3 regions of the Janthinobacterium lividum genome follow, and region 2 is predicted to be linked to each of the others. Evidence: predicted binding sites of a transcription regulator. Region 2 holds the regulator's gene; each other region holds the start of a gene.
The links. The regulator sigma-54, encoded in region 2, starts transcription at its own class of promoters, with help from an activator protein. The targets are predictions, from matches to a motif close to TGGCANGNAANCTGCTTT.

Region 1 (3,270 bases), 860 kb from region 2:
GCAAAGGTGCCGTGTCGGCCCGCGCGGGCGAACTGGGGATCATTCCCGGCTCCATGGGCGCGAAGAGCTTTATCGTGCGCGGCAAGGGCAATGCGGAGAGTTTCCATAGCTGCAGCCACGGCGCGGGACGCACGATGAGCCGCACGGAAGCGAAGCGGCGCTTCAACCTGGATGACCAGATCCGCGCCACGCAAGGCGTGGAATGCCGCAAGGATGAAAACGTGATCGATGAAATTCCGATGGCTTACAAGGATATCGATGCGGTGATGCTGGCGCAGCGCGAGCTGGTCGATGTCGTGCATATCTTGAAGCAGGTCGTCTGCGTCAAAGGATAATAGAGAGAAAACAGAGATGATAGAAATAGATGGAGCGCAAGGCGAAGGCGGCGGACAGATTTTACGTTCGGCGCTGAGCTTGTCGATGATCACGGGGCAACCGTTTCGGCTGATTAACATTCGCGCGGGGCGGGAAAAGCCCGGCTTGCTGCGCCAGCATCTGCTGGCTGTGCAGGCGGCAACCGCCATTTGCGGGGCGCGCACGACGCCGGTGGCGCTGCGCGCGTCGAGCCTGGAATTCGTGCCTGGTCCCCTGCGTGGCGGCGATTACCGCTTTGCCATCGGCAGCGCGGGCAGTTGCACTCTGGTATTGCAAACCCTGTTGCCGGCCCTGCTGCATGCGGATGGGCCGTCCACCGTGCGCATCAGTGGCGGCACGCACAATGCCATGGCACCGCCCGTGCATTTCCTGCAGCGCGCATATGGCCGTGTCCTGGAACAGATGGGGGCCGAGGTGGATATTACGCTGCAACGCTATGGCTTTCATCCCGCAGGCGGCGGCGAGGTGATGGCCACCGTGCAACCGTGCCAGCGCTTGCGGCCCATCGCATTGCTGCAGCGCGGCGAACGGAAGGCGGGGTATGCGGAAAGCGTGGTGGCGGGCGTGCATGTGCAGGTGGCCGCGCGCGAGCTCGAGCGTGTCGCCGGGGGCATGGGCTGGAGCGGCAAGCAGTTGCGCCTCGTCGGCTTGCCGGCGGAGCAGGGACCGGGCAATGTCCTGTTGCTGACGCTCGAGCATGAGCATGTCACGGAGGTGTTTACTTCGTTCGGTGAAAAGTCCTTGCTGGCCGAATCGGTGGCCAAGCGCCTGTTGAACGAGGTGCGCGCCTATCTCAAGACGGACGCGGCCGTCGGCGAGCACCTGGCCGACCAGCTCTTGCTGCCCATGGCGCTGGCGGGCGGCGGTACCTTCAGCTGCAACAAGGTATCGCAACATGCGCTGACGAATGCCGAGGTGATTGCCCGGTTTTTACCCGTGCGTATCACTTTCGCGCAGCAGGAGCGGAGCAGCATCTGCACGGTGGCCGCCGCCTGACGGGCGCGCTGACACAACTGGCTGTTGCAGCTGTTCCAAATTGATACATGGTCGGCCGGATGTGGGGCATAGACGCATGGCATGGCATTTGCTCTTCTTTGGTATTGACTAAAAAAACCAAGGAGACCAGCATGACCTATTCTATTCGTACCCTGCTCGGCGTGGCGGCGGCCGGCGCCGTTGCCCTCACTTCCCTGCTGACCTTGCCGCATGCCTATGCGCACGGCAATGTCACGCCGCAAGGCGTCGATACCACGGGCTTGCCCAAGGTGGGCGACAAGTGGCTCGAACAAAATCCGTATCGGGGCAACAAGCTGGCCTTGACGGTGGGCACCTCGGCCTACAACCAGAATTGCGCCCGCTGCCACGGCATCGAAGCCATCTCGGGCGGCATCGCGCCGGACTTGCGCCAGCTGGACCGCGATTGCTTCGGTATCAAGAATGAGACAAAGAAACAGGCGTGCTACAAGGAGACGGACAATTACTACCTGACCACCATACGCCACGGTAAGGTGCGCAATGGCGCTGTGTACATGCCGCCGTTCGAAGGCGTGTTCAACCAGGAAGCCATGTGGGCCATCAAGACCTATCTGGAAACTCGCCGCGAGTCGAATTAAGTCGAACTGATCACAAAGGAGTCCCATGCGTTCATTTCAATTCCGGGGCGCGCGCGCGATGATCTCGCTCGCCTGCCTGGCGCTGTGCGCAGCCGCGCCGGCGCGCGCCGACTGGCAAAAAGTGCAGCAGTCGGGCAGCCTGAAAGTGGCTGTGTATAACGAGTTCGCGCCGTTTTCCGACAAGGGGGCGGGCATCGATATCGACATCGCCGAAGCGCTGGCGAAAAAGCTGGGTTTGAAACTGAGCTTGCTGCCATTTCCCGCTGGCGAAAATCTCAACGACGATTTGCGCAATATGGTGTGGAAGGGGCATTACCTTGGTTATGGTCCCGCCGATGTGATGCTGCATGTGCCGGTCGACAAGAAGTTGATGGCGGATAACGACAAGGTCCAGATCTTCGCGCCGTATTACGTGGAAACCGTGCGTCTGGCGCGCAGCGCGCAAGCCGTGCCGCAATTCGATGGCGTCGCTTCGCTGGCCGGCAAGCGCATCGGCGTGGAAAAAGTATCGATCGCGGCCATGCTGATGCTGGGCGAAGACAATGGCAAGTACCGCGACGATGTGCGCATCTTCGACACAGCGGCCGAAGCCTTGCAGCAATTGCAAGCGGGCAAGCTCGATGCCGTGCTGGCCAACCGTTCGGAAATCGAGTCGGTGCTGAAAAGCGATCCGGCTTTCCCCTTGAGCGAAGTGGCGTTCGCCCGCTTGCCGCGTGCCGGCTGGGCCGTGGGCCTGGCCGTCAGCCGCCAGCAGCTCGACGTGGCAAAGTTGCTGCAGGCGGCCATGAACGAGATGGCGGCCAGCGGTGAATTGAAAGCCATCTTTGAAAAATATGGCGTGAAGGAAGCACGGCCCTGAAGTAGCGTGCTTGAGTTTAAAAGCCCGCGCATCGATCGATGCGCGGGCTTTTTAGTTTTAGAAACTATATTGGGCGCTGACGCCCAGCAACCAGTTGCGTCCCGGTGCCGCTTCATAGTAGCGCTTGTTGCTGTCGCCGACGATGACGGAGCCCACGTAGGTCTTGTCGAAAAGATTGTTCAGGCGGGCAAATTCCTTGAAGCGCCAATTGCCCACGTTTTGTTTGGCGTTGACGCGCGCATTGAACACCGTATAGCCGGGCGCCGGCTTTTCGCTGTTGCTGTCTTCCGCGTAGACCTGGTTGCTGGCCACGCTTTCCAGCGCCGCGCCAAAACGGTCCAGCGTGTCTTTCCAGGCCAGTTCCGCAAACAGGTTGACGCTGGGCACGCCCGGCAAGCGGCTGCCTTCGCGCACGCTGCCAAA
Region 2 (3,270 bases):
TTGCGGCGTGGCCAGGCCCGCATCGTAAAAGAAACGGATGTCGCCGCCGGCGCACAGGGCTTTTTCACTGCTGGAGCGGATCACCACGGCGTCCACCTGCGGATCGTCGCGCCAGGCCAGCAGGGCCGCGCTCAGGGCGCGCACCATCTCCAGCGACAGGGAATTCAAGGCTTTCGGACGGTCGAGCACGATATGGCCCGTGCGGTTGCGGATGGAAGTCTGGACGAAGTCGCTCATGGCAGGCAGGAAAGAAGTGAAAGTGCAAACATTTTAGCCCCTGCGCGGCGAACATTGCGCTCAAAAGGTCCAGGCGCAAAAAAGGGCGCAAGATGTGCGCCCTTAGTTGATCACAACTGCTGGAAGCGGGTGGCCTTAGACGGCGACGACGGCTTCTTCCTCGGAGTTGTCTGGCAGATGCTTGATCGCCTCTTTACCGTGCCCTTGCACTTTGGTTTTGTATTTCATCACTTGCCTATCGAGCTTGTCGATCAGGGTATCGATCGCGGCGTACAGGTCGTGCGCCAAGCTTTCCACATAGACAGTCTTGCCGCTCAAACGCAGGTTGACTTCAGCCTTTTGACGTTTTTCTTTCTCTTTGAGGTTATCCACGGTCAGAATCACGGCGATATCGATGACTTGATCGAAATGACGTTTCACGCGCTCCAGCTTCGTTTGTACGTATTCACGGATGGCTGGTGTCACTTCGAGATGATGTCCGCTGATGGTGAGATTCATACACACTCCTAAAGATGATCGGGTTCGTGCGGTCCATCCTATCCGGCCCGCAGAGGAACCGAAAAAAACTTACAAACACTTACGCAGGCTCACTGGCGGAATTTTCAACGCTTCCCGGTATTTGGCAACAGTACGTCGCGCAATCACCATGCCTTGTTCCCCCAGCATGTCCGCAATCTTACTGTCGGATAAAGGATTTTTAGGGTCTTCTGCTCCTGTCAGTTGCACGATCAATGCCCGTATCGCCGTCGATGACGCTTCGCCCCCCGCTTCGGTGGCGACGTGGCTACCAAAGAAATATTTCAACTCGAACATGCCGTGCGGGGTCAGCATGTACTTTTGAGTTGTTACCCGCGAGATAGTACTCTCGTGTAAACCCAGTGTATCAGCTATTTCACGGAGCACAAGGGGACGCATGGCAACGGCCCCATGCGAGAAAAAGTTCTTTTGTCTTTCTACTATCGCCTGCGCCACGCGCAGGATCGTGTCGAAGCGCTGGCGCATATTCTTGATCAGCCACTTGGCTTCCTGCAACTGTGCGCCCATGGCGCCCTCGCCCTTGCCCTGCTTGAGCAAGTTGGCGTACATGGCATTGACGCGCAGGCGCGGCATGACATCGTTGTTCAGCGTGACTTGCCAGCCATTGCGCGCGCGCTTGACGACGACGTCGGGCACCACGTAATCGGACACGTCCGAGGCGAACACGGCGCCCGGATGCGGATTGCACTGGCGAATCACCGTCTGCGCTTCGCGCAAGTCTTCATCGTCGCAATCGAGGGCTTTTTTCAGCTTGTTGAAATCGCGCTGGGCAAACCAGGCCAGGTGCTTTTCCACGATGACGAGGGCCATGCGGCGCGTCACCATGGCGATGTGCGGCAAACGCTTGATTTGCAGCGCCAGGCATTCGGAGGCATTGCGCGCGCCCACGCCGGGCGGATCGAAACTTTGCAAGAGAGACAAGGCCGTGCGCATCTCGTCAGCGTCGATTTCCAGCTCTTCCGGCAGGCGCGCCAGGATGTCGTCGAGCGACTCTTCCAGGTAGCCATTGTCGTCGAGCGCATCGATGATCAGCTCGACCAGCGCGCGGTCGCGCAATTCGAGTACCGTCACGCGCATCTGCTCCATCAGGTGTTCGCGCAGGGTACAGTGATGGGCCTCCAGTTGCGGGCGCGAATCCTCGTCGTCGGGCGCCTTGCCGCGGCTCGCCTCGCTCCAGTCGCTGTCGCCGCCATCCGCGGCGGCAGGACCCTCGCCGGCATCGCCGTCAAAGGTTTCCGCTTCGGCCGGCGCTGTGGGCGCTTCCTGGCCTGGCGGCTGGGGCGGCGCTTCGGCCGGCGCTGCCGTGGAACTCAAGGCGCCATCGGACAGCAGGCGCAGCGAGCGGTCGAGCGGATCATCGAGGCGCTCGAGCAAGGGATTGTCCGTCAGCAATTGCTCTAGTTCCTGATGCAATTCCAGGGTAGACAATTGCAACAGGCGTATCGATTGCTGCAACTGCGGCGTCAGTGCCAGGTGCTGCGAAGTGCGCAGCTGCAATGATTGTTTCATTGGCTTACATGCGGAAGTGTTCGCCCAGATAGACCCGGCGTACCGACTCGTTCGCGATGATGTCGTCGGGGCGTCCCGACGCCAGTACCGAGCCCTGGTTGATGATGTAGGCACGATCGCAGATACCCAGCGTCTCGCGCACATTATGATCGGTGATCAGCACGCCGATATTGCGCTCCTTCAAGAAACGCACGATGCGCTGGATCTCGATCACGGCGATCGGATCGACGCCGGCAAACGGTTCGTCGAGCAGCACGAAACGGGGATCGGTGGCCAGCGCGCGGGCGATTTCCACGCGGCGGCGCTCGCCACCGGACAGGGACAGGGCCTGATTCTCGCGCAGCTTTTCAATCTGCAAGTCAGCCAGCAATTTATCCAGGCGCACCTCGATCTCGGCCTTCGTCAGCGGACGGCCTTCGACGGTCTGAATTTCCAGCACGGCGCGGATATTGTCTTCCACCGTCAGCTTGCGGAAGACGGACGCTTCCTGCGGCAGGTAGGACAGGCCCATCTGCGCGCGGCGGTGGATCGGCAGGCTGGAGATGTCCACGCCGCTGATATCGATGCTGCCGCCATCGGACGGCACCAGGCCGACGATCATGTAGAACGAGGTGGTCTTGCCGGCGCCGTTCGGGCCCAGCAAACCCACCACTTCGCCGCATTCGACTTGCAGCGAGACATCATGCACGACTTGCCGCTTACCATAGGTTTTTTGCAGCCCGCGAACGATCAGGGTGCTGCCGCAACGAGTATTGTCCATTATTTCTTTCCTGGCGCGGGCGTGGCCGGCGCTTTCTCCGCCGCCGGTGCCTTGGTTTTCGGCTGGATCACCATGCGCACGCTGCCGCCATCCGGGGTGCTGGTGCCGCTGTTGGAATTTTCCATCGCAAACACTTCCTTGCGGCTGTCATACGAGATGAAGGCGCCATTGGCCACGTCGGTCACTTTCGTGCCTTCCAGGCGCGTCAGCTTGGCCCTGGAAAACAG
Region 3 (3,270 bases), 250 kb from region 2:
CTCAATATCAGCTTCGGCGCCACCAGCGGCCTGAAGATGGACAACGACGCCATCCGCTTCCACGCCCGCTTTGGCGGCGTCTCGCGCGAAATCTACGTACCGGTCGACAACGTGATGGCCATCTACGCCAACGAAAACGGCCAGGGCATGGCCTTCGAGCCCGTGCTGGGCAATGATGACCCGGACGCGCAACCGACGGACAGCCCGGCCTCGGCCGACGTCCCGCCACCGGTGCTCGCCCCCGCCGCCAGCGGTCCCACCCTGTCGTCCGTGCCGACCGGCTCCCCCGAACAACGCGACAACGCCACGCCCGGCGACGACGAGCCACCAAAAAAAGGCGGCCGCCCGACCCTGACACGCATTAAATAGCGTATAATTCGCAACGCGCAGTTTTTGCCGACTTAGCTCATTTGGTAGAGCAGTTGATTTGTAATCATCAGGTGGCCAGTTCGAAACCGGCAGTCGGCACCAGAATTCAGTAGGAAATCAAAGGGTTACCCGCTTCGGCTGGTAGCCCTTTTTTCTTTTCCCACGCCCGCGGAAGCCATCCGGAACACTGGCACGCATCGCCATCCAGGTTGACGCGTTGCTGCACCGCGCAATGACGTCCGGCACATTTAGGCGCAAGATGAGCACGTGCTTGCGCAATGCAGGCTCCCGATGTCTGGCTTGCCTACCTGGGGAAACATCATGTCCGCACACACTTACAAGCTGATCGAACTGGTTGGCACATCGACCGAGAGCAGCGATCAGGCGATACGCGATGCCGTTGCCAAGGCGGCGCTCACGGTCAAGCATATGGACTGGTATGAAGTGACCGAGTCGCGGGGACATATCGTCGACGGCAAGGTGGCGCACTTCCAGGTCACGCTCAAGGTCGGCTTCCGGCTCGAGTAAACGGATCGAGTAAGGCAGGCGGCGCATTCACCGCCGCGCGACCGCTCCCCGGCTTTCCAGCCACTCCCGGCCGCCGGCCTCCAGCGCGGTGTCGATGACCTTTTCCGGCAGGCTGTAGACGGTCGCCCAGCTGGCCCGACCATCCTGCGTGTTGGCGGGAAAACTGTGCGTCTCGATGGGCCAGTGATATTTGCGTTTCAATGCCTTGACGATGGCGGCCAGGGAGACGCGGCCTTGCAGCGGCTCGGCGCCGGACTGGTCGCGGTTCGACAGCAGCACGGCCAGGACCTGGCCGCGGCCCGTGCGCGCGCCGGGGAAAGTGGGGGTTTTGTTTGCCATGGCCTATTTTACCGGGCAATGATCGGACGAGATACGATGTGCCGCACCTTTGATATGGCGCAAGCGCCGCAGCGGTTTTGCGGCCACGATGGGTATTTCGCCAGGCGTGCCGGCGCCCCTCTGCCAGCCTGGGCCTATCATCATGGGGCACAGGAGCCTATCATGCACAGCCTGAACATCCACGCCATGCAATGGCAGCCCGTTGCCGATATTTCCGCCGTCGATCCGCTGCTGCCCGAGGATCTCGCCTGCTTTCGCGAACTGCGCGATGTGCTGCAACGCTATGGCGCGCTCGACCGCTTCGGCATTTCCCTGATCCACCGCCATTTCGACATCGCCAACGATGAGGAGCTGATGGAGTACACGGATGCGGCAGCACGCACCCTGACGGTAAAACCTGTCAAGAAAAGCGACATCGACTGGCAGCATACGACGATTACCAACTGGAAATTGACGGAGGGCGAGGAAGTGGCGCGCATCGGATGCGGCTGCGCACGCAATTCCGGTGGCCACCTCGGCTATCACCGGGGCACCTGAGGCTGGCTGGCGCCGCCCGCCAAGCGGCGTCGGCCTTTCTTACACTTTGCTTCCGCCAGCTCAGTCCGCTTTGCGCAAGCAATTGATTTCACGTGATTTTTTTGTGTGGCACGCAAGCTGCTTATCCCTGTCTACGAGATGAATCCAGGCAAGTCATCCTGGATTCTTTGTCCCCCGGATTTTTCGAGACTGACCACGATAAGAGGCTGCGATGAACGTCGATCACACACGAAGCAAGACCCTGGGCTGGCTGGGCGCACTGGCGGCGGCAAGCCTGCTGGCCAGCGGCCAGGCGCAGGCCGGCGCGTACGGCCTGGCCGTCAATGAGTTGAACAATTTCCGCATCACCACCAGCGCCGGCGCGCTGTCGCTGGCCGGCGCGAATCGCAATGCCAGCGACAGCGCGTTTTTCGAAGGCGGCGTAGCCGTCAATCCGCGTGCCGTCAATACAGGACCGGCCGCCAACGCCGACGTACTGCAAGTGTGCTCGGGTGGAGGCTGCAGCGGCTTGCCGCAAAACAATTACGCCCCCAGCCCCAGTTCCACCCTGGAGTTCGCCCGCGGCGATGCACATGCCTTCGGCAACATGCTCAATGGCGGCGCCACGGTGCGCGCCGTGGCGGAAGCCCAGCGCAACACGGTCGGTGCCGCCACATCCACGGCCGGCGACACGCTCACCGGCTCCGTCAACCTGACCCTGTCGAGCGCCGGCTTCATCACCTTCAGCTTCATGGGACGGCGCGACCTGCGCACCAGCGTGACGACCATGGGCGACAAGTCGAACGTGTCGATCATGGATATCTTCAATATCTCCTGCAACAGCGCCAGCCCCGTCGGCTGCCTGTCGAACGCGAATGCCGATGGCGTGATCTTCCAGTTCGCACCCGATGGCGATGCCAACAATGGCAGCGACGTCAACGGCAACCATACGGTCGGCAGCCTGGATCCGTTCAGCCTGAACATGACGGCCGGCACCAACGACCCCGCTACCGGGCGCGCCTTCACGAATGGCTTTGCGATGTTTTCCCTGACCTCGAATTTCGCCCTGCCGGCCGGCAGCTATACCTTGAACTTTTCCAAGTCCACGCGCACCGACATCGTCGTCATCGATCCCCTGGCCGTGCCGGAACCGGGCACCCTGTTCCTGCTGGGCATGGGACTGGCGGCCCTGGCTTTTACGCGGCGCCGCCAACCACAATCATCAGCAGCATGAAATAAAACGGCGCCTCATGGGCGCCGTTTCTTTTGCATCAACAGAGGCGTGTTAACCGAGCCGCGCCAGCGCCTGGCGCGCCAGCTGCAACTGCTGCAGATAATAGCGGTGCAGCATGGACGGATCGCTCAGGTCGCGCCCCAGTACCAGGCGCAGCTCGCTGACAGGACAATCGGCGGCCTGGGTCTGCACCTGGGTTTGTACCTGCATCCCCAACTGGCGGGCCAGCTGGCGCGCCGCCTGCTCCTGCGCGGGCCGGTATTCGACGCGCGTGCGCGCCACCT

Region 1: a site for sigma-54 is predicted at 1,449-1,466, ahead of pedF (cytochrome c-550 PedF). Genes of this name have one in related genera too.
Region 3: a site for sigma-54 is predicted at 1,880-1,897, ahead of U0004_RS02430 (EDSAP-1 family PEP-CTERM protein). Genes of this name have one in related genera too.

The regions. Positions count from the first base shown of each region.
Region 1 covers NZ_CP139976.1:6,275,173-6,278,442, reverse strand. Annotated here, with positions in the region: gene U0004_RS28335 (RtcB family protein) at 1-335, shown strand, start outside; gene rtcA (RNA 3'-terminal phosphate cyclase) at 352-1,371, shown strand; gene pedF (cytochrome c-550 PedF) at 1,503-1,988, shown strand; gene U0004_RS28320 (substrate-binding periplasmic protein) at 2,014-2,847, shown strand; gene U0004_RS28315 (TonB-dependent receptor family protein) at 2,905-3,270, opposite strand, start outside.
Region 2 covers NZ_CP139976.1:810,285-813,554, reverse strand. Annotated here, with positions in the region: gene U0004_RS03595 (enoyl-CoA hydratase/isomerase family protein) at 1-237, opposite strand, end outside; gene hpf (ribosome hibernation-promoting factor, HPF/YfiA family) at 373-735, opposite strand; gene U0004_RS03585 (RNA polymerase factor sigma-54) at 805-2,283, opposite strand; gene lptB (LPS export ABC transporter ATP-binding protein) at 2,288-3,043, opposite strand; gene lptA (lipopolysaccharide transport periplasmic protein LptA) at 3,043-3,270, opposite strand, start outside.
Region 3 covers NZ_CP139976.1:558,222-561,491, reverse strand. Annotated here, with positions in the region: gene U0004_RS02455 (ClpXP protease specificity-enhancing factor) at 1-369, shown strand, start outside; tRNA gene U0004_RS02450 (tRNA-Thr) at 396-471, shown strand; gene U0004_RS02445 (dodecin) at 691-897, shown strand; gene U0004_RS02440 (hypothetical protein) at 925-1,236, opposite strand; gene U0004_RS02435 (hypothetical protein) at 1,399-1,773, shown strand; gene U0004_RS02430 (EDSAP-1 family PEP-CTERM protein) at 1,985-2,986, shown strand; gene U0004_RS02425 (LytR C-terminal domain-containing protein) at 3,038-3,270, opposite strand, start outside.